4 regions of the Streptomyces sp. NPDC107575 genome follow, and region 1 is predicted to be linked to each of the others. Evidence: riboswitches for the same ligand, from Rfam matches in the RefSeq annotation. Region 1 holds a riboswitch; each other region holds the start of a gene.

Region 1 (4,289 bases):
GCGGTTCTGGACCGCCTCGACGAAGCCACCCCCGAGCCCGCTGAATCCGAAGACGGCTTCGACCAGTACCGCGCCGCCGAGCAGCCCCTCTACGCAGCGGGCGTACTGCTGCGCCGCCGGGCCGAGCGCGCTCGGCAGCACGTGGCGCAGCACCACGGTGCGCTCGCGCATACCGAGCAGGCGCAGGTGCTCGGCGACGGCGCCGTGCCGCTCGGCCGCCACACCCGCACGTATCTGCCGCGCCAGATCGCAGACATGACGCGCCGTCAGGACCGTGACGGGGAGCACCAGGGCGGTCGGCTGCGCGAGCAGGGCACTCGAGTCCATGCCGACGGCGGTGGCGGGCAGCAGTCCCGCCGCCAGCGACACCGAGGCGACCAGCAGCAGCCCGAGGACAAACTCCGGCACGGCGTGCAGCACGACCGCGGCCGTGTTCAGGGTGCGGTCGAGGCGGCTGCCCTCGCGCAGCCCCGAGCAGGTGCCCACGAGGGGTGCCAGCACGGTGACGAGCACCAAGGCCGGCACCCCCAGCAGCAGCGTCACACCGATGCGGCGGCCGATGTCGTCACCGACGGGCAACCCGGTGGTCAGCGAGTTGCCGGGATCACCGGCGAGCAGCCGGCCGAGCCAGTGCCCGAAGCGGGCCCAGGCCGGTTCGTCGAGGCCCAACTGCTGTCGCAGCGCAGCGACTTGTTCGGGCGTACCGAGTTCACCGCGCAGTACGTCGGCCGTGTCGCCGGGCAACAGCGCCCCGACGGCGAACACGGCGACCAGCACCACCAGGCACTGCAGAAGGGCGAGCAGACAGCGCCGCAGGACGTAGGCGCGCACGGCGTCAGCCGAGGCGGACCCGGTCGAAGCGGGCCCAGTCGTGCGAGTTCGGGGGTGCCGCGCGCAGACCGCCCACCGACCGTGCGACGGCGTCGTTGGCATCGGAGAACGCCCACACGAGGAGTCCGGACTCGTCGCGAGCGATCTTCTGAGCGCGGGTGAGCAAAGCCATACGGTCCTGCCGGTCACGCGTGGTGCGGGCCCGGTCGAGAAGCGCGTCGAACTTCTTCGAGGCGTACTGGGTCTGATTGCGGGCCGCACCGCCGCGCACGCGCTGCTGCAGGAAGTCGGAGACGGGCAGGGTGGAGGTGGTGTTGAAGGCGGCGACGCCCTTGGTCTTGATTTCGCTGAAGTAGGTGCTGGACGCCCGGGTGTTGGCGGACACCTTCAGTCCGATCTCGCGCAGCTGCCGCGCCATCAGGTCGGCGGCCGGTTCCCAGGCGGCATCGACGGAGCTGGTCTCCACGGTGATGTGCAGCCCGGCCGCGCCAGCCTCCTGCACCAGCTTGCGTGCCTCGTCGACGTCCCGCTCCCGTGGTGCGAGGTCGTCGGGGTAGCCGCGCAGGCCGAGGCCGAACAGGTCGTTGCCCACCTCGCCGTGCCCGGCGAGCGCGATGCGGACCAGCGCCTCGCGGTCGATGCCCAGCTGCACGGCGCGGATCAGGCGGGGGTCGTCGAACGGGGCGCGCCCCGTGCGCAGGAGCAGTTGCTGCGCGGTCGCCCGCTTCGCGGTCAGCAGGCGTACGGCACGCTCCTTCTTCAGCCGCTCCACGGAGGAGCCGGCCATGTCGGCGCCGTAGTGCACCTGCCCGGACAGCAGCGCGCCCAGCCGTGCGGACTCCTCGTTCGCGGGGACGATCTCCAGCTCGGCGATGTGCGGGGCGCCGTCCCAGTGGTCCGCCCAACGGCGGTATCGGGCGGTGCCGCCGGGGGTGAACGACACGTAGGTGAAGGGGCCGGAGCCGACCGGCTTGCGGAAGTCCGTCGTCCCGTCCGGGATGATCTCGGTGCCGGGGCCTGCGAAGACGGTGGGGAACTCGAAGTTCGGCGCCTTCAGCACGAAGACGACGGACCGCTTGCCGTCGGCCCTGCTCGCGGTGAAGTCGATGGCGGAGAGCAGCACCTGGGACGGGGATCCCGTCCTGGGGTCGGCGGCGCGCCGGTAGCTGTACAGGACGTCCTTCGCGGTGACCGGCTTCCCGTCGTGGAAGTTCGCCTCGCGCAGGCGTATGTGCCAGCGGGTGCCGGAGGCGTCGCTCTCCCAGGACTCCGCGAGCCGCTTGCGCACCGACATGTCGTCCGCATAGGTGCCGAGCGTGTCGTAGAGGGCCTTGGCGCGGGCCTGGTCCACGAAGTTCGGGGCGACATGCGGGTCGAGGGTTTCCTGGGAACCGCCGGACGTGAACGCGGCCCGGAACCGGTCGCCGCCTCCCCCGTCCTTCGTGTCACCGCCACAGCCGGTGAGCAGGCCGGAGCCCGCGAGCGCCAGGGCGCCTCCGGCTGCCAGCACGCCGCGCCGGCCTGGTTTCGATCCCCGCTCCGTCTGCGTGCGGGCATGCGTCGTCACATCGATCCTCTCCGGGGTGTCCTCGCCCCTGCCGTTGGACCGGCGACGGGTCAGTCTCCTGACTCCCGGATCATCGCTCCGCCTCCGCCTTCCCGTCCGCTCGCGCGGGCAGTGGCATGCGGGAGGATCGCTCCCCGGTCACAGTGGCGGGACCGCGCCGGATTCACACCGGCTTCCTGGTCCCCGTCGCCTCGTGCGCTCATTGTGGCGTACGGGGCAGAGAGGGCATACACCCGGTGGGGTCCGCACATCCACGGGCGGTCATACCGGGTGCCGGCCGCCGCGGCCGTCGTGCGCCACAGGGTAGGGAACAAACGTGCTCGAGTTCTGGTCGATCCGCAGGGTTCGGCCGAGGGGCGGCGCGGCGCGCTGCGGGCATTCGAGGCGTTCGCAGACCCGGCAGCCCATGCCGATGGGGGTGGCGGCGGCACTGCGGCCGAGGTCGAGGCCGTCGGAGTAGACGAGCCGGTGTGCATGACGTAGCTCGCATCCGAGGCCGATGGTGAAGGTCTTCCCCGGCTCACCCCAGCCGCCGCGGTGTCGGGTGACGGCGCGCGCGGTCCACAAGTACCGCTGCCCGTCGGGCATTTCGGCAAGCTGGACGTGAATGCGACCGGGGGCGGCGAACGCCTCGTAGACGTTCCACAGCGGGCAGGTGCCGCCCGCGCGCGAGAAGTGGAAGCCCGTGGCGGACTGTCTCTTGGACACGTTTCCGGCCCGGTCCACGCGGACGAAGGAGAACGGGACACCGCGCAGCCGCGGGCGCTGGAGCGTGCTGAGGCGGTGGCACACCGTCTCATAGCCGAGGCCGTACCGGTCGGTGAGGCGTTCGATGTCGTAGCGCGCCACCTCGGCCGCGGCGTGGAAGTCGCGGTAGGGCAGGATCAGGGCTGCGGCGAAGTAGTTGGCGATGCCGATCCGGGCCAGGGAGTGGGCCGGTGAGCCGGGGGCGAAGTCCTGCGCGGCCTGGCGGTCCAGCTCGTCCCCGTGCTCCAGGAGCGCGAGCTGCGTGGCCATGCGGAAGGCGCGCTGGCCCGGGCGCAGCCGCGTCGACAAGTGCAAGGTTCGCGTCGCCGTGTCGTAGTGGTGCAGGCGGTCCCCGGACTCTGTGCCGAGGTGCACTCCGTGCTGCGTCAGGCGGGCCGCCAAGGCGCTCAGCACCTCACCCGGCCGGATACCGATGACGGCGGCGAGGCCCTCCGCCGCGACGTCGATCTCATGCAGGTAGTTCTGGCGCCGGTAGAAGTAGTCGCGGATCTCCTCGTGCGCGGAGCGCGGTTCTTCGAGTCCGGCTCCGCGCTCGCCGCTCGACCCGACGAGTTCGGCAAGGCGCTGGTTGCGGCGGCCGAGGTCCACCAGGACCCGCGCGACCGCGGGCATCCGGGAGGCGAGTTCGCCCAGGTCCGTCGGGGAGACGCGCGCCCCGTCGATCTCGGCCGCCAGCGCCTCGCGCAGGTCGGCCACCAGACGGCTGGTGTCCCGCTCGGAGAAGAAGCCGGGGTCGAGGCCGAACACCTCGGTCAGGCGCAGCAGCACCTGCACGGTGAGGGGCCGCGAGTCGTGCTCCATCTGGTTCAGGTAGCTGGGCGAGATGCCGAGCGAGCGGGCCAGCTCGGCCTGACTCGTGCCGCGCTCCTCGCGCAGCCTGCGCAACCGGGCGCCCGCGTACGTCTTCCCCATGGATCCGCCTCTCCTCCCCTTCAGGGACGGCCAAGCGTACGCCGCCGAGCGCCGTACGCACCCTTTGCAAAGTTGGCAACCTGGCTCCCGAAGATTCGCAGAAGTTGGCACCGATCCACACTTGTTGGCACTCAGTGCCAGTGCCAGAGTTCCAGTGCGGCCCACCGGAATCCCGACGGACGCAGCCCGGAAACCGGGGCACGATTCACGC
Region 2 (4,289 bases), on a different contig from region 1:
CGACCTCGGACTTCGTACGCGGGCGCTTCGGCTCCAAGGGCCTCTCGCTCGCGGTCGCGATCACCGGCATCCTCGCCACGATGCCGTACATCGCGCTCCAACTGGTCGGCATCCAGGCCGTCCTGGACGTAATGGGCGTCGGCGGCGGCGAGAACACCAACTGGTTCATCAAGGACCTGCCGCTGCTGCTCGCCTTCGGCGTGCTGGCCGCGTACACGTACTCGTCCGGCCTGCGGGCGCCCGCGCTGATCGCGTTCGTCAAGGACGGGCTGATCTACCTGGTGATCGCGGTCGCCATCATCTACATCCCCATCAAGCTGGGCGGCTTCGAGCACATCTTCTCGGCGGCGGGCGACAAGTTCGACGCCGCGAACGAGGCGGCGGGCAAACCGGTCGCCGGGCTCGCGCCGGGCTCATCGGGCACATGGACGTACGCGACGCTCGCGCTCGGCTCCGCCCTCGCGCTGTTCATGTACCCGCACTCGATCACGGCGACCCTGTCCTCCAAGAGCCGCAACGTGATCCGCCGCAACACCACGATCCTGCCGCTCTACTCGCTGATGCTGGGCCTGCTCGCGCTGCTCGGCTTCATGGCCATCGCGGCCGGGATCAAGGTGCAGAACGGGCAGTTGGCGATTCCGCAGCTGTTCGAGGACATGTTCCCCGACTGGTTCACGGGCGTCGCGTTCGCCGCCATCGGCATCGGCGCGCTGGTCCCCGCGGCCATCATGTCCATCGCCGCGGCGAACCTCTTCACGCGCAACATCTACAAGGACTTCATCAAGCCGGACGCGACGGCCGCGCAGGAGACCAAGGTCTCCAAGCTGGTCTCGCTGCTCGTGAAGGTGGGCGCGCTGGCCTTCGTCCTGACCATGGACAAGACCGTCGCGATCAACTTCCAGCTGCTCGGCGGCATCTGGATCCTGCAGACCTTCCCTGCCCTGGTCGGCGGCCTGTTCACGCGCTGGTTCCACCGCTGGGCGCTGCTCGCCGGCTGGGCGGTCGGCATGGTGTACGGCACGCTCGCCGCGTACGGTGTCGCGTCGCCGACGCAGAAGCACTTCGGCGGCTCGTCGGCGGAGATCCCCGGCATCGGCCAGATCGGCTACATCGGCATGACGGCGTTCGTCCTCAACGTCGTCGTCACCGTCGTCCTGACCTTCGTCCTCAAGGCGTTCAAGGCCCCGGACGGCGTCGACGAGACGGCGCCCGAGGACTACACGGCCGACGCGGGCGACAAGGGCGTCCAGGTCGACCTGCCGAAGGTCGGCGCGGAGGCGTCGGGCCACTAGGCACGTACAGCTGAACGCTTCGGGCCCCTCCGACTCGGAGGGGCCCGAAGCTTTTTCCGGAAACCGTTGCGACCACGGCCGCGGGTCGCGTAACCATGGCGTCGTGATCAGAACAGTGCGCCCCGATGAGTACGCCGTGCTCGGCGAGTTGAGTGCCCGCGCCTACCTGGGCAGCGGCCTCCTCGCGTTCGGCGAGGACGACTGGTACGCCGCCGAACTGCGCGACGTCGAGAAACGCGCGCGGCAGGCCGAGGTCCTCGTCGCCGAGGGGCCGGACGGCCGGGTCCTCGGCGGCGTCACCTACGTCCCCGCGCACGACCACCCGTACGCGGAGGTCTCCCGCGCCGGCGAGGCCGAGTTCCGGATGCTCGCGGTCGACGTCGAGGCGCGCGGCAAGGGCGTCGGCGAGGCGCTCGTGCGGGCCGTGGTCGACCGGGCGCGCGCCGCCGGCAAGACGGCGCTGGTGCTGTGCACGCAGCCGCTCGCGACCGCCTCGCACCGCCTCTACGAACGCCTCGGCTTCACCCGGATCCCGGACCGCGACTGGTCCCCGATCCCGGAAGTGACGCTGCGGGCGTACGAGTTGAAGCTCTAGCCGGTCCGACCCCAGGAGCACGCCGACACAACATATGGGGCTGAAGCGAAAGCCCGGCACAACATGTATGCTCGCTCTCGCTGTCGCCGCAGGGGAATCCGGTGCGAATCCGGAACTGTCCCGCAACGGTGTGCGTAGGCGTACAAAAACGCCCGCGTGAGTCCGATGACCTGTCGACGGTACGCCCGAGCCGCCCGGCCCGGGCGTCGACGACGTCCGGGCCTCGCGGAAAGGGCCGGTGGACGAGGGCCCGCCCCGTGCGCGCCCGCGCTGCCACCTCCTCCCCGCAGGCCCCGAGCCGAGCGAGGGAGAGCCTCCACGTGACCATCGCGCCCGCCGAACCGGTCTCAGCCACCCCCGAGGACGGCCCGGGTGCAGCCCTGCTGCGCACCCTGACCGAGCTGACCGCCGACCTCCCCGACGCCGACCCCGGCAGAATCGCGGCTGCCGCCCTGCGGGGACGCTCGGCGCGGGCCGACGAGGCCGAGCTGCGCGATCTCGCCACCGAGGCCGCGGCCGGGCTGATCTCCGAGGACCCGGCCTACTCCCGGCTCGCCGCCCGGCTGCTCACCCGCTCCATCGCCGCCGAGGCCGCCTCACAGGGCGTCACGTCCTTCACCGGATCGGTCGCCGTCGGCCACCGCGAAGGCCTGATCGCGGACCGCACGGCCGAGTTCGTACGGGTGCACGCGGCGCGCCTCGACGCGCTGATCGACACCGCGGGCGACGACCGCTTCGGCTACTTCGGCCTGCGCACCCTGCACAGCCGCTACCTGCTGCGCCACCCGATCACCCGGCACGTCATCGAGACCCCGCAGCACTTCATGCTGCGCGTGGCGGCGGGGCTCGCGGAGGACGACAGCGTCCGGGCGCTCGACGAGGTGGCCGCGCTCTACGGCCTGATGAGCCGCCTCGACTATCTGCCCTCCTCCCCCACGCTCTTCAACTCCGGCACCCGGCACCCCCAGATGTCGAGCTGCTACCTCCTCGACTCCCCGCTGGACGAGCTCGACTCGATCTACGACCGGTACCACCAGGTCGCCCGCCTCTCGAAGCACGCGGGCGGCATCGGCCTCTCGTACTCCCGTATCCGCAGCCGCGGTTCGCTGATCCGCGGCACGAACGGGCACTCCAACGGCATCGTGCCGTTCCTCAAGACGCTCGACGCGTCGGTCGCCGCCGTGAACCAGGGCGGGCGCCGCAAGGGTGCCGCCGCGGTCTACCTGGAGACCTGGCACTCCGACATCGAGGAGTTCCTGGAGCTGCGCGACAACACCGGTGAGGACGCGCGCCGCACCCACAACCTGAACCTCGCGCACTGGATCCCCGACGAGTTCATGCGCCGCGTGAACGCGGACGAGCCGTGGTCCCTGTTCTCCCCGGCCGACGTCCCCGAGCTGGTCGACCTGTGGGGCGCGGAGTTCGACGCCGCGTACCGCAAGGCCGAGGCCGACGGGAAGGCCCAGCGGACCATCCCGGCCCGCGATCTGTACGGCCGCATGATGCGCACCCTCGCGCAGACCGGCAACGGCTGGCTGACCTTCAAGGACGCCGCCAACCGCACCGCCAACCAGACGGCGGAGCCCGGCCACACGGTCCACTCCTCGAACCTCTGCACGGAGATCCTGGAGGTGACGGACGACGGGGAGACGGCCGTCTGCAACCTGGGCTCGGTCAACCTCGGTTCCTTCGTGGTCGAGGGCGACATCGACTGGAAGCGCCTCGACGAGACCGTCCGCACGGCCGTCACCTTCCTCGACCGCGTCGTCGACATCAACTTCTACCCGACCGACCAGGCGGGCCGCTCCAACGCCCGCTGGCGCCCGGTGGGCCTGGGCGCGATGGGCCTCCAGGACGTCTTCTTCAAGCTGCGCATGCCGTTCGACTCGGCGGAGGCGCGGGCCCTGTCCACGCGGATCCAGGAGCGCATCATGCTCGCCGCGTACGAGGCCTCCGCCGACCTCGCCGAGCGCAACGGGCCGCTCCCCGCCTGGGAGAAGACCCGTACCGCGCGCGGCGTGCTGCACCCCGACCACTACGACGTACAGCTGACGTGGCCGGAGCGCTGGGCGGCGCTGCGGGAACGCATCGCCGATGTCGGCATGCGCAACTCCCTGCTCCTCGCCATCGCGCCGACGGCCACGATCGCCTCCATCGCCGGCGTCTACGAGTGCATCGAGCCGCAGGTCTCCAACCTGTTCAAGCGCGAGACGCTGTCCGGCGAGTTCCTCCAGATCAACGGCTATCTGATCGACGAGCTGAAGAAGCTCGGCGTGTGGGACGCCCAGACCCGCGAGGCGCTGCGCGAGTCCAACGGCTCGGTGCAGGGCTTCACCTGGATCCCCGACGAGGTCCGCGCCCTGTACCGCACGGCGTGGGAGATCCCGCAGCGCGGCCTCATC
Region 3 (4,289 bases), on a different contig from region 1:
GTCCGGGTTGACCCACAGTCGTTCGGCCGGGATGGCCTCAAGTCCCTTACGCAGCAAGGCGGCGGCCTCCTCCGGGCTCGGGACACGGGGGGAGTGGATGTCGTAGACACCCGGGCCCGCCTCGCGCGGGTAGCCGTGCCCGGCCAGTTCGCGGGCGACCTGCATGTGCGAGCGGGCGGCCTCCAGGCTGATGACATCGGCGTCGAGATCGTCGATGGCCTGGACGATGTCGCCGAACTCGGCGTAGCACATGTGCGTGTGGATCTGGGTGTCCGGACGGACCCCCGCCGTCGACAGGCGGAACGCCTCGGTCGCCCATTCCAGGTACGCGGCGTGGTCCGCGGTGCGCAACGGCAGGGTCTCGCGGAGCGCCGGCTCGTCGACCTGGACGATCGAAGTGCCGTTCGCCTCAAGGTCGTTGACCTCGTCGCGCAGGGCGAGGGCGACCTGGCGTGCCGTGTCGCCGAGCGGCTGGTCGTCGCGGACGAAGGACCAGGCGAGCATGGTGACCGGGCCGGTGAGCATGCCCTTGACCGGGCGGTCGGACAGCGACTGCGCGTACGACGTCCAGCGCACCGTCATCGGCGCGGGGCGGGAGATGTCCCCGGCCAGTACCGGCGGGCGCACGTAACGGGTGCCGTAGGACTGGACCCAGCCGTGCTGCGTGGCGAGGTACCCCGTCAGCTGCTCGGCGAAGTACTGCACCATGTCGTTGCGTTCGGGTTCGCCGTGCACGAGCACGTCGATGCCGGTCTTCTCCTGGAAGGAGACGACGTCGCGGATCTCGCTCCTGATCCGCTCCTCGTAGCCCGCGGTGTCGAGGCGTCCTGCCCTCAAGTCGGCGCGTGCCGTGCGCAGTTCGGCCGTCTGCGGGAAGGAGCCGATCGTCGTCGTGGGGAGCAGCGGCAGGCCCAGGTGGGTGCGCTGGGCGGCGGATCGCTCGGCGTAGGGCTGGGTGCGCCGGGTGTCCGCGGCGGTGACGGTGGCGGCGCGGGCCCGTACGGCCGGGTCGCGGGTGATGGGGGAGGCGGCGCGCGAGGAGAGGGCGGCGCGGCTCACCGCGAGCTCGGCGGTGATCGCGTCCGTGCCGCGGGTCAGGCCCTTGGCGAGGGTGGCGACCTCGGCGGTCTTCTGGCGGGCGAAGGAGAGCCAGCGCCGGATCTGCGGGTCGATGTCGCGCTCCCGGGCGGCGTCCAGCGGGACGTGCAGCAGCGAGCAGGAGGCGGCCGCGTCGACGCGGTCGGCGAGGCCGAGGAGGGTGCCGAGCGTGGCGAGGGACTTCTCCAGGTCGTTGACCCAGACGTTGCGGCCGTTGACGACGCCGGCGACGAGTCGCTTGCCGGGCAGGCCGCCGACCGACGCGAGCGCGTCGACGTTGGCGGCGGCCGCCTCGGTGAAGTCGAGGGCGAGGCCGTCGACCGGCGCCTTCGCGAGGATGGGCAGGGCGTCGCCGAGACGGTCGAAGTACGACGCGACGAGCAGCCTGGGCCGGTCGGTCGCCGTGCCGAGCTCGCGGCAGGCGCGCTCGGCCGCGGCGAGTTCGGCCGCGGTGCGGTCCTGGACCAGGGCGGGCTCGTCGAGCTGCACCCATGCGGCGCCGGCCGCGCGCAGGTCCGCGAGGACCTCCGCGTACACCGGCAGCAGCCGCTCCAGCAGCGTGAGCGGGTCGAAGTCGGCGGCGACGCCCGGCGCGGGCTTCGCCAGCAGCAGGTACGTGACCGGGCCGACCAGGACCGGGCGGGCCGCGAGCCCCTCGTCGCGGGCCTCCTTGAACTCGGCGACCTGCTTGGTGGAGTCGGCGGTGAACACCGTGTCAGGCCCCAACTCCGGCACCAGATAGTGATAGTTGGTGTCGAACCACTTGGTCATCTCCAGCGGCGCCACGTCCTGGGTGCCGCGGGCCATCGCGAAGTACCCGTCCAGGGCGTCGGCCGCGACGGCGGCGCGGTGGCGCTCAGGGACGGCGCCCACCATGACGGTGGTGTCCAGGACGTGGTCGTAGTACGAGAAGTCGCCGGTGGGGACCTCGTCGATACCGGCCGAGACGAGTTCCTGGCGGTTGGTGCGGCGCAGTTCGGCGGCGGTGGCACGCAGGGCGTCGGCGGTGACGCGGCCCTTCCAGTACCCCTCGATCGCCTTCTTGAGCTCCCGGCCGATGCCCTGGCGCGGGTAGCCGTGCACGGTGGCCCGTGCTGCCGCGGCTGCGGTCCTGGTGGTCACGGAGTTCTCCTTCGAGAGACGTATCCCATGGATCCCGGGGACCGGAACGCGTGAAGGAGAGACACCACCGGCGGTGCGACCTCGCGCGGACGAGGCGCGGTGGTCCGCCTGATGTGTTCGCCGACCCGCCCTCGAGGTCACCGGGATGTCCGCGCACGCGTCGTACGAGCACGGGCAGATGGCAGGTCTTCGGACTCGCGGGCACGTCCTTCGAACGAACGAGGACACCTACTGGCCGTCGCTTCCCAGGTCCCGTCTGTCGGACCCAGTGCGTGTGACGGCGGTCGTTCCCACTCACCGCTGCGGGGCAGTCCCGGATTCCCACCGGGTTCCCTCTTGCGACGCATCCCGCCTGGCTGACGGGGCGAACCAGCTGCACCACCCACCCTAAGGGCTGGTCGCACGTGGCGTTGCACAATGCGGGCATGGATCACACAGTCATGAAGGTCGTCGCGGCGGCCGTCGTCGAGAACGGGCGGCTGCTCGTCGTCAGCAAGCAGGCGGCGCCGGACGTCTACTTCGTTCCGGGCGGCAAGCCCGAGCCGGGCGAGGAACCGGAGGAGACGCTCGTACGGGAGCTGCGCGAGGAACTGGGCGTCGAGCCCGGCCGCCTCGAACCGCTCGCCGTGGTGGAGGAGCGGGCGGCTCTGGAGGGCGTGCCGATGCACCTCACGGTCTTCGCCACGACGCTGATGGGCGATCCGGTGCCGGCGGCCGAACTGTCCGCCCTGCGCTGGACCGACGGCCGCGAGCCGGGCCTCAGGCTGGCCCCCGCCGTCGAACACCATTTGCTGCCGCTTTTGCGGGAGTTGGGGTGGATGGAGCCGGTTGCAGGGTGACCACCGGGCCGCGGAGGCCGGTCATCGCCCACCGGTAGTGGGGGAGTCGTACGTCGGCAGGGTGAAGGTGTCGGCCGGTGGGGCCAGGAAGCGGGACAGCACGGTGCTGACGGGCTTGCTGGTCGTGGTGCGCAGGACGGTGTTGAGGGTGGCGATGCGCGCCTTGGTACGGGGGCTGAATGCGCTTCGAGTGGGGCCCGGTAGGGGCGGAACGGCTCGCGGCCGATGTGACCTGCCTGGTCGTCGTCGACGTGCTGTCGTTCACCACGTCTGTGACGGTCGCGGTCGATGCGGGAACGCGGGTGTTCCCCTGTCGCTGATGGACGCCGCCTTGGCGGTGGGGCGCCGAGCGGTCACCGAGGCTTCACCGTGGTCGCCGCCTCGTTGCGGAATGCGACAGCCGTCGGGCGGTGGCTCGGCGCCCAGGGGTACGGGAGCGTCGAGCGCCCTGTCGGGGTGATCGCCGCTGGTGAGCGTTGGTCCCGGATCCATCCGCTGCGGTCGCGGCCTGCTCGTCCGGGAGCGAACTCGAGGCCGCCGGGTTCGCCGAGGATGTCACTGTCGCCGCGGAGTTGGACGTCAGTGAGGTGGTTCCGGTGCTGACCGGCGGCGCCTTCGTCGGCGCCGGCCGATCGCGCGATTCTGCTGGTTGGGTCAGGCCGTGAGCAGGTACTTCCCGGGAGTGGGCACAGTGGGCGAATTGCGGAAGTCCGGGGATGTTCGCCCCAATGAGCCTTGCACTGTGCAAATATGGGCGGAGTGCCTGGCGGCTGTGGCGTTGCCATGCCCGAACTCATTGGGTCAGTAGGCGGGTTGGATGAAGCAGATCCCGGCGTTGTGGTTCGTGCTGCACGTGGCGTGCGCCCTCTGCCACGCACAGGCGGCCCGGCTGGAGTTCGCGCAACCTGGAGTGCACCCGGCGAGCTGGTACAGCTGGGCGGTGGGGGAGCGCGGCGCGTACCAGCGAGTGCGTGACTCCCGGCTGTGGTGGCTGATCGTGGAAAGCGGCGGCTACTCCAACGGCATGGGTGAGAACGTCGGCGAGGTCGAGGCGCTGCGGTACTGGGCGGCGTTCGAGTACCCGCGGACCCAGGCTCGGGTGCACACGGCGGGCCTGAAGGGGGATGCGGGCTTCTGTCCGCAGTGCGACGTGGCGTACTGCGCCCGGCACTGGCGGGAAACGGCCTCGGGTGAGGTCAATTGTCCATTGGGGCACGGTAGCTGACCGTG
Region 4 (4,289 bases), on a different contig from region 1:
CGCCGCGGTGATGCCGTCCGCGCCGTGTGCGTGCGCGGCGACCGGCAGTCCGGCGCGGTGCGCCTCGTCGACGAGCGCCGCCAACTCCTCGCCGGAGAACTGCGACTCCCAGCTCGCGGCCCCACCCTTGGTGAGTCCGCCGCCGGTCGCCATCACCTTGATGACTCGGGCACCGGACTCGGCATTGCCCCGCACCAGCCGACGGACTTCGTCCGGCCCCGAGACCTCGCCGCCGAGGAACCAGCAGTGGCCACCGGGCGGAGTGACGGGGGTCGTCGCGGAGACGACCCGCGGCCCGACGGCCGAACCCTGCTCGATGTCCCGCGCGAGGCGCACGGCGAGGCCGTTGCGGTCGCCGAGGTCGCGGGCCGTCGTGACGCCGACGGCCAGTAGTTGCCGCGCCCGCGCCGCCATCGCCGCGAACAGCGCCTCGTCGTCCTGTTCCTGGAGCGTGGATACGGGGTCCGGTCCCGCGTCGAAGCAGAGGTGCACGTGGGCGTCGATCAGGCCCGGGAGGACCGTCCCGGCCGGGAAGTCGAGCCGAGGTTCGTCGGGCCGTGCCTGGGGCTCGACCTCCTCGCGCGGACCGACGGCGGCGAGGACGCCCTCGCGTACGAGCACCGCCCCGTCGGCGACAACGCGAAGATCAGGTCCGGTCAGGACACGCGCGGCGGTGATCAACATGAATCGCGGCTCTCTCTCGCATGCGAAGAACGTCAAGAACGTCAGCTGTCGCAACGCAGGACATCAGAAAGAGCGGGGAGTTCCTGGCTGTACGCGCCAACTCGCCCCCACTCCCTCCCACCGTGTCGTCGTCATCCCACCAGACAGCAGTCTCCGCACTTGCCGCCGTTCGGGGCCCGGTAGAAGAGACAGCAGCTGCGGCGGCGGAACGTCGGACCCGGGCCGATGATCCGACCCGTGTCCCGCAGCCTGCCCGTCTCCAGCAACTCCCGTGCCAGAAAGGTGACTTCTGTCTTCAAGTCCGGCCGGATCCGCAGCAATTGCGCCGCCGATCCGACGAGCGCCGAGGCCGAATTGCCGGCCAGCAGGCGCGGTGCCACCTTGATGGCGAGGCCGCTCTCGACCTGCTCCAGCACGTGGTCGACCTCCTCGTACACCGCGTCGGCCAGTGCCGGGAGCTCCGGCGCGCGGCATCCCTCCGGGCCCGGCAGGCGGAGGGCCGGCCCCTCCCCCGACCACTCCACCGCGCTCACGCTCGGCACGATCCCGTGGACGAGCGCGCAGGCGAGGACCGGTGACCAGAGGCGTGCCGCGAGGCCGAGGTGGGCGATGGAGGCGCCGATGCGGGGTTCGGCGGCGGTGTCGTAGTGGTCGTTGACGGCCCGGGCGCGTTCGGCGAGGCCTGCGTGGACGAGCCGCGCGCCCGCCGACCGTGCCGGCGTCGTGTCGAGGGCGAAGAAGCCGCCGAGTCGTGCCGCCACGTCACGCAGCGCCTCGGTGACCTGTTCCGACGGCACCGCGGTCATGAGATCGGGGCCCTGCGCGGCGGCTTGATGACGTAGAACTCCAGGATCTCGGGGCACGGTGCCACTCCCGGTCCGCCCGCCCGCACCCAGTCCGCGATGTCCTCGGTGGCGTCACGGTCGTTGACCAGGCCCAGCCACACCGGCCGCGCTCCGGCCGCCCGTCCGGCGGCGGAGGGCTGCACGACGATGACGTTGGCCTGTTCGCAGACGTCGAGGCACTCGGAGATCCGCAGCGGGGCGATCTCCCGCAACCGGGCCGTCTGCGCCGCGTGGTCGCCGCTGACCTTGACCGTGCCGCAGCAGCAGTCGCGGCACACGACCAGGCGGCACGGAACCGCCCGGCCCGCCGCGGGTGCCGGGGCGTCGGCGCGTCGTCGTCGGGACATGGAGCATCCTCCCTCTGGCCGGGGAGTTCCGCCCCGGATTGCTTCGAGGGGGCGACAGCGTGAGTCTCCTGGCTCTCGGGTCCGTGCTCGCCCCGGCCTTCCCGCCCTCACGGGGCAGTGGTCTTCCGGGATCCGCTCGCCGATCACAGTGGCGGTACCGCACCGGATTCACACCGGTTTCCTCGGGCCGCCGTCGCCCGTGTTCCCGGACATCATGCCATCCGGCCCCGCCCCTGATGTCGGCAACTCCGGCACTCCGGCACCAGGGGCGAGGGCGTTCAGCGGCCTACATCAGGCAACAGGCGCGTACGTCCGCTTGCCCCGCCTGTACGCGATCTCGCCGAGCACGATGTCGCAGAGCATGAACGCCGCGAGCGGCAGGCCGAGCAGCGGCACGAAGTAGCCGAGCACGGCGATCACCACCATCGCCGGCACCACGACGTACGGCGGCACCTGCTGCCAGGCACCGCGCGGAACCGGCCGCCCGAAGGCGGAACCGCGCCCGCGCTGCCACCACATCCGGTATCCCCACACGATGAGGAGCACCACCGCCAGGGCGAGGGCGGCGAGGGCGATCTGGTTGACGAGGCCGAACAGGTTGCCGGTGTGCAGGTCGATGCCCCAGCGGGACAGCTTGGCGAGCACCGGGTAGTCGGCGAACCGCACGACGTCCGTGACCTGCCCGCTCGCCGGGTCGACGGCTACGGCGTCCTGCTTCTCCGGCCAACTCCGCTGGATCTGCTGGACGACGTACGCCGAGGAGGGGTCGGCGGGCGGGACGATCTCCACGGGGTTCGAGAGGCCTTCGGCGCGGGCCGCCTCCAGCACCGCGTTCAGACCGACGCCGCCGTCGCCTGCCGGAGCACCCGATCCGCCCATGTCGTGCCCTGCGTGTTCACCACCGGAGGCAGGGGCGGCGGACGCGGAGACCGCCGGTGTGGTCTGGCCGAGCGCTTCGCGCAGGTCGGTGATGCTGGCACCCGCGTACGTCGACCAGGTCAGGCCCGTGGCGGACAGGAAGAAGAGTCCGAGCGCCGCCCAGACTCCCACCGATCCGTGCAGCGACAGGGTGCGCCTGCGGCCGGTCGTCCCTCGGATCGCGCGACGCGAGCGGCGGCGGGCGAACCAGAGGACGAGTCCGCCACCCGCGATCACCCACATCCAACTCGCGGCGAACTCGCTGTACAGGCGGCCCACTTGGCCCAGGTGGAGGTCGCGGTGGAGTTCGTCGATCCAGGTGCGCAGGGGCAGCGCGCCGGTCGATCCGTACTGTTCGAGGGCGCCGCGTACCTCGCCGTTGTACGGGTTCACGAACACCGCGAGCGTGTGGTCGGCGTCGACTCCCACGACACCGGAGAGCATGACGCGCGTCGTCGCCCCGGCCTCGGGCGACGGCCGCACGGCGCTGACGTCTCCTTCCGGATGGGCCTTGCGGGCGGCGGCGACCTGTTCGGCGATGGGCAGTTGGGCCTTGCCCACGGGGACGTTCAGCTCATGGGCGTAGACGATCTTCTCGGCCTGGAACGAGCCCGCGTAGAGCAGGCCCGTGACCGCGGCGACGAACAGGAACGGGGCAACGAACACCCCGGCGTAGAAGTGCAGTCGGAGCACCAGCGGGCGCAGTGACGCCCAGGCCGACCGGTCGGCGGGCGGCGCCTGCCGACTCTCTTCTGCGGGGCGGGAGTCAGAGGTGTCTGACGTCTCGGAGGTGATGGACAACGTGGTCCTCCAGTTTCGGGCAGCACGGAGTCCGGGCGCGGGCCCCGCCTTTCGGCGGCGGCCCTGGACACATCCGGATCCGGTGCGTTGCGAGGGAACTCGGCCGCGCGGGCCCGCTCCGGGCGTGCGCACGGCCGACGCCCGAGGGTGCGGCGCAGCCTCGGGTGAACCGGCTGTCGTCAGGCGACAGCGTTCCCTGCGGGTGGGCCTCTGGAGGTGATGGGGTCCGCGAGGAGCAGCTCGCGCGGCGTACGGGCGCGCCGGGTGCGGCGGGCGTGAATGCGCGGCCGGTGCGGCGGAGTCGGCAGGCGGAACGGGAGCGTCAGCGGCGCGACGATCCGGTCGGCGACGCACCGCGCGAGACGGAACGCGGCCTGCTCGCCGTACGCGAGCCACAGCCCGCTCAGCACGGCGGCCAGCAGGTGGGCCAGGAGCATGCCGGAGGGAGACATGCCGCCCATGTCATGACCGGCATGGCCCATTTCGTGCATGCCGCCCATCGCGTCGGGCGGCATCGCACCCATGGGCATGTCGCGCATGGGCATGTCGCCCATGGACCCCATCGATTCCATGGGCGTGCGGCACAACACGTGATCCAGCCACTGCCCGGCGACAGAACCGCCCGAAGCCGCCGGGTGCGCGACGACCTGCGCCCACGAGAAGAAGAGGTGCAGCCCGGCCTGCGCGACCACCG

The links. A riboswitch is a leader RNA that binds a small molecule or an ion and turns the genes downstream of it on or off. The one in region 1 is predicted to bind cobalamin.
Region 2: another riboswitch for cobalamin. It lies ahead of ACZ7L4_RS23890 (ribonucleoside-diphosphate reductase subunit alpha); the one in region 1 lies ahead of ACZ7L4_RS12665 (ABC transporter substrate-binding protein).
Region 3: another riboswitch for cobalamin. It lies ahead of metE (5-methyltetrahydropteroyltriglutamate--homocysteine S-methyltransferase); the one in region 1 lies ahead of ACZ7L4_RS12665 (ABC transporter substrate-binding protein).
Region 4: another riboswitch for cobalamin. It lies ahead of ACZ7L4_RS03210 ((2Fe-2S) ferredoxin domain-containing protein); the one in region 1 lies ahead of ACZ7L4_RS12665 (ABC transporter substrate-binding protein).

Annotation. Positions count from the first base shown of each region.
Region 1 is NZ_JBVKBG010000002.1:1,330,386-1,334,674, reverse strand. It holds gene ACZ7L4_RS12670 (ABC transporter permease) at 1-831, opposite strand, end outside; gene ACZ7L4_RS12665 (ABC transporter substrate-binding protein) at 836-2,341, opposite strand; cobalamin riboswitch at 2,450-2,577, opposite strand; gene ACZ7L4_RS12660 (short-chain fatty acyl-CoA regulator family protein) at 2,660-4,078, opposite strand.
Region 2 is NZ_JBVKBG010000004.1:921,322-925,610, reverse strand. It holds gene mctP (monocarboxylate uptake permease MctP) at 1-1,292, shown strand, start outside; gene ACZ7L4_RS23895 (GNAT family N-acetyltransferase) at 1,396-1,887, shown strand; cobalamin riboswitch at 1,949-2,079, shown strand; gene ACZ7L4_RS23890 (ribonucleoside-diphosphate reductase subunit alpha) at 2,208-4,289, shown strand, end outside.
Region 3 is NZ_JBVKBG010000012.1:36,049-40,337, reverse strand. It holds gene metE (5-methyltetrahydropteroyltriglutamate--homocysteine S-methyltransferase) at 1-2,220, opposite strand, end outside; cobalamin riboswitch at 2,384-2,609, opposite strand; gene ACZ7L4_RS40435 (NUDIX domain-containing protein) at 2,646-3,059, shown strand; gene ACZ7L4_RS40430 (hypothetical protein) at 3,239-3,379, shown strand; gene ACZ7L4_RS40425 (hypothetical protein) at 3,877-4,284, shown strand.
Region 4 is NZ_JBVKBG010000001.1:686,256-690,544, reverse strand. It holds gene ACZ7L4_RS03220 (amidohydrolase family protein) at 1-684, opposite strand, end outside; gene ACZ7L4_RS03215 ((2Fe-2S)-binding protein) at 816-1,490, opposite strand; gene ACZ7L4_RS03210 ((2Fe-2S) ferredoxin domain-containing protein) at 1,487-1,876, opposite strand; cobalamin riboswitch at 1,938-2,060, opposite strand; gene ACZ7L4_RS03205 (PepSY-associated TM helix domain-containing protein) at 2,168-3,595, opposite strand; gene ACZ7L4_RS03200 (hypothetical protein) at 3,775-4,289, opposite strand, start outside.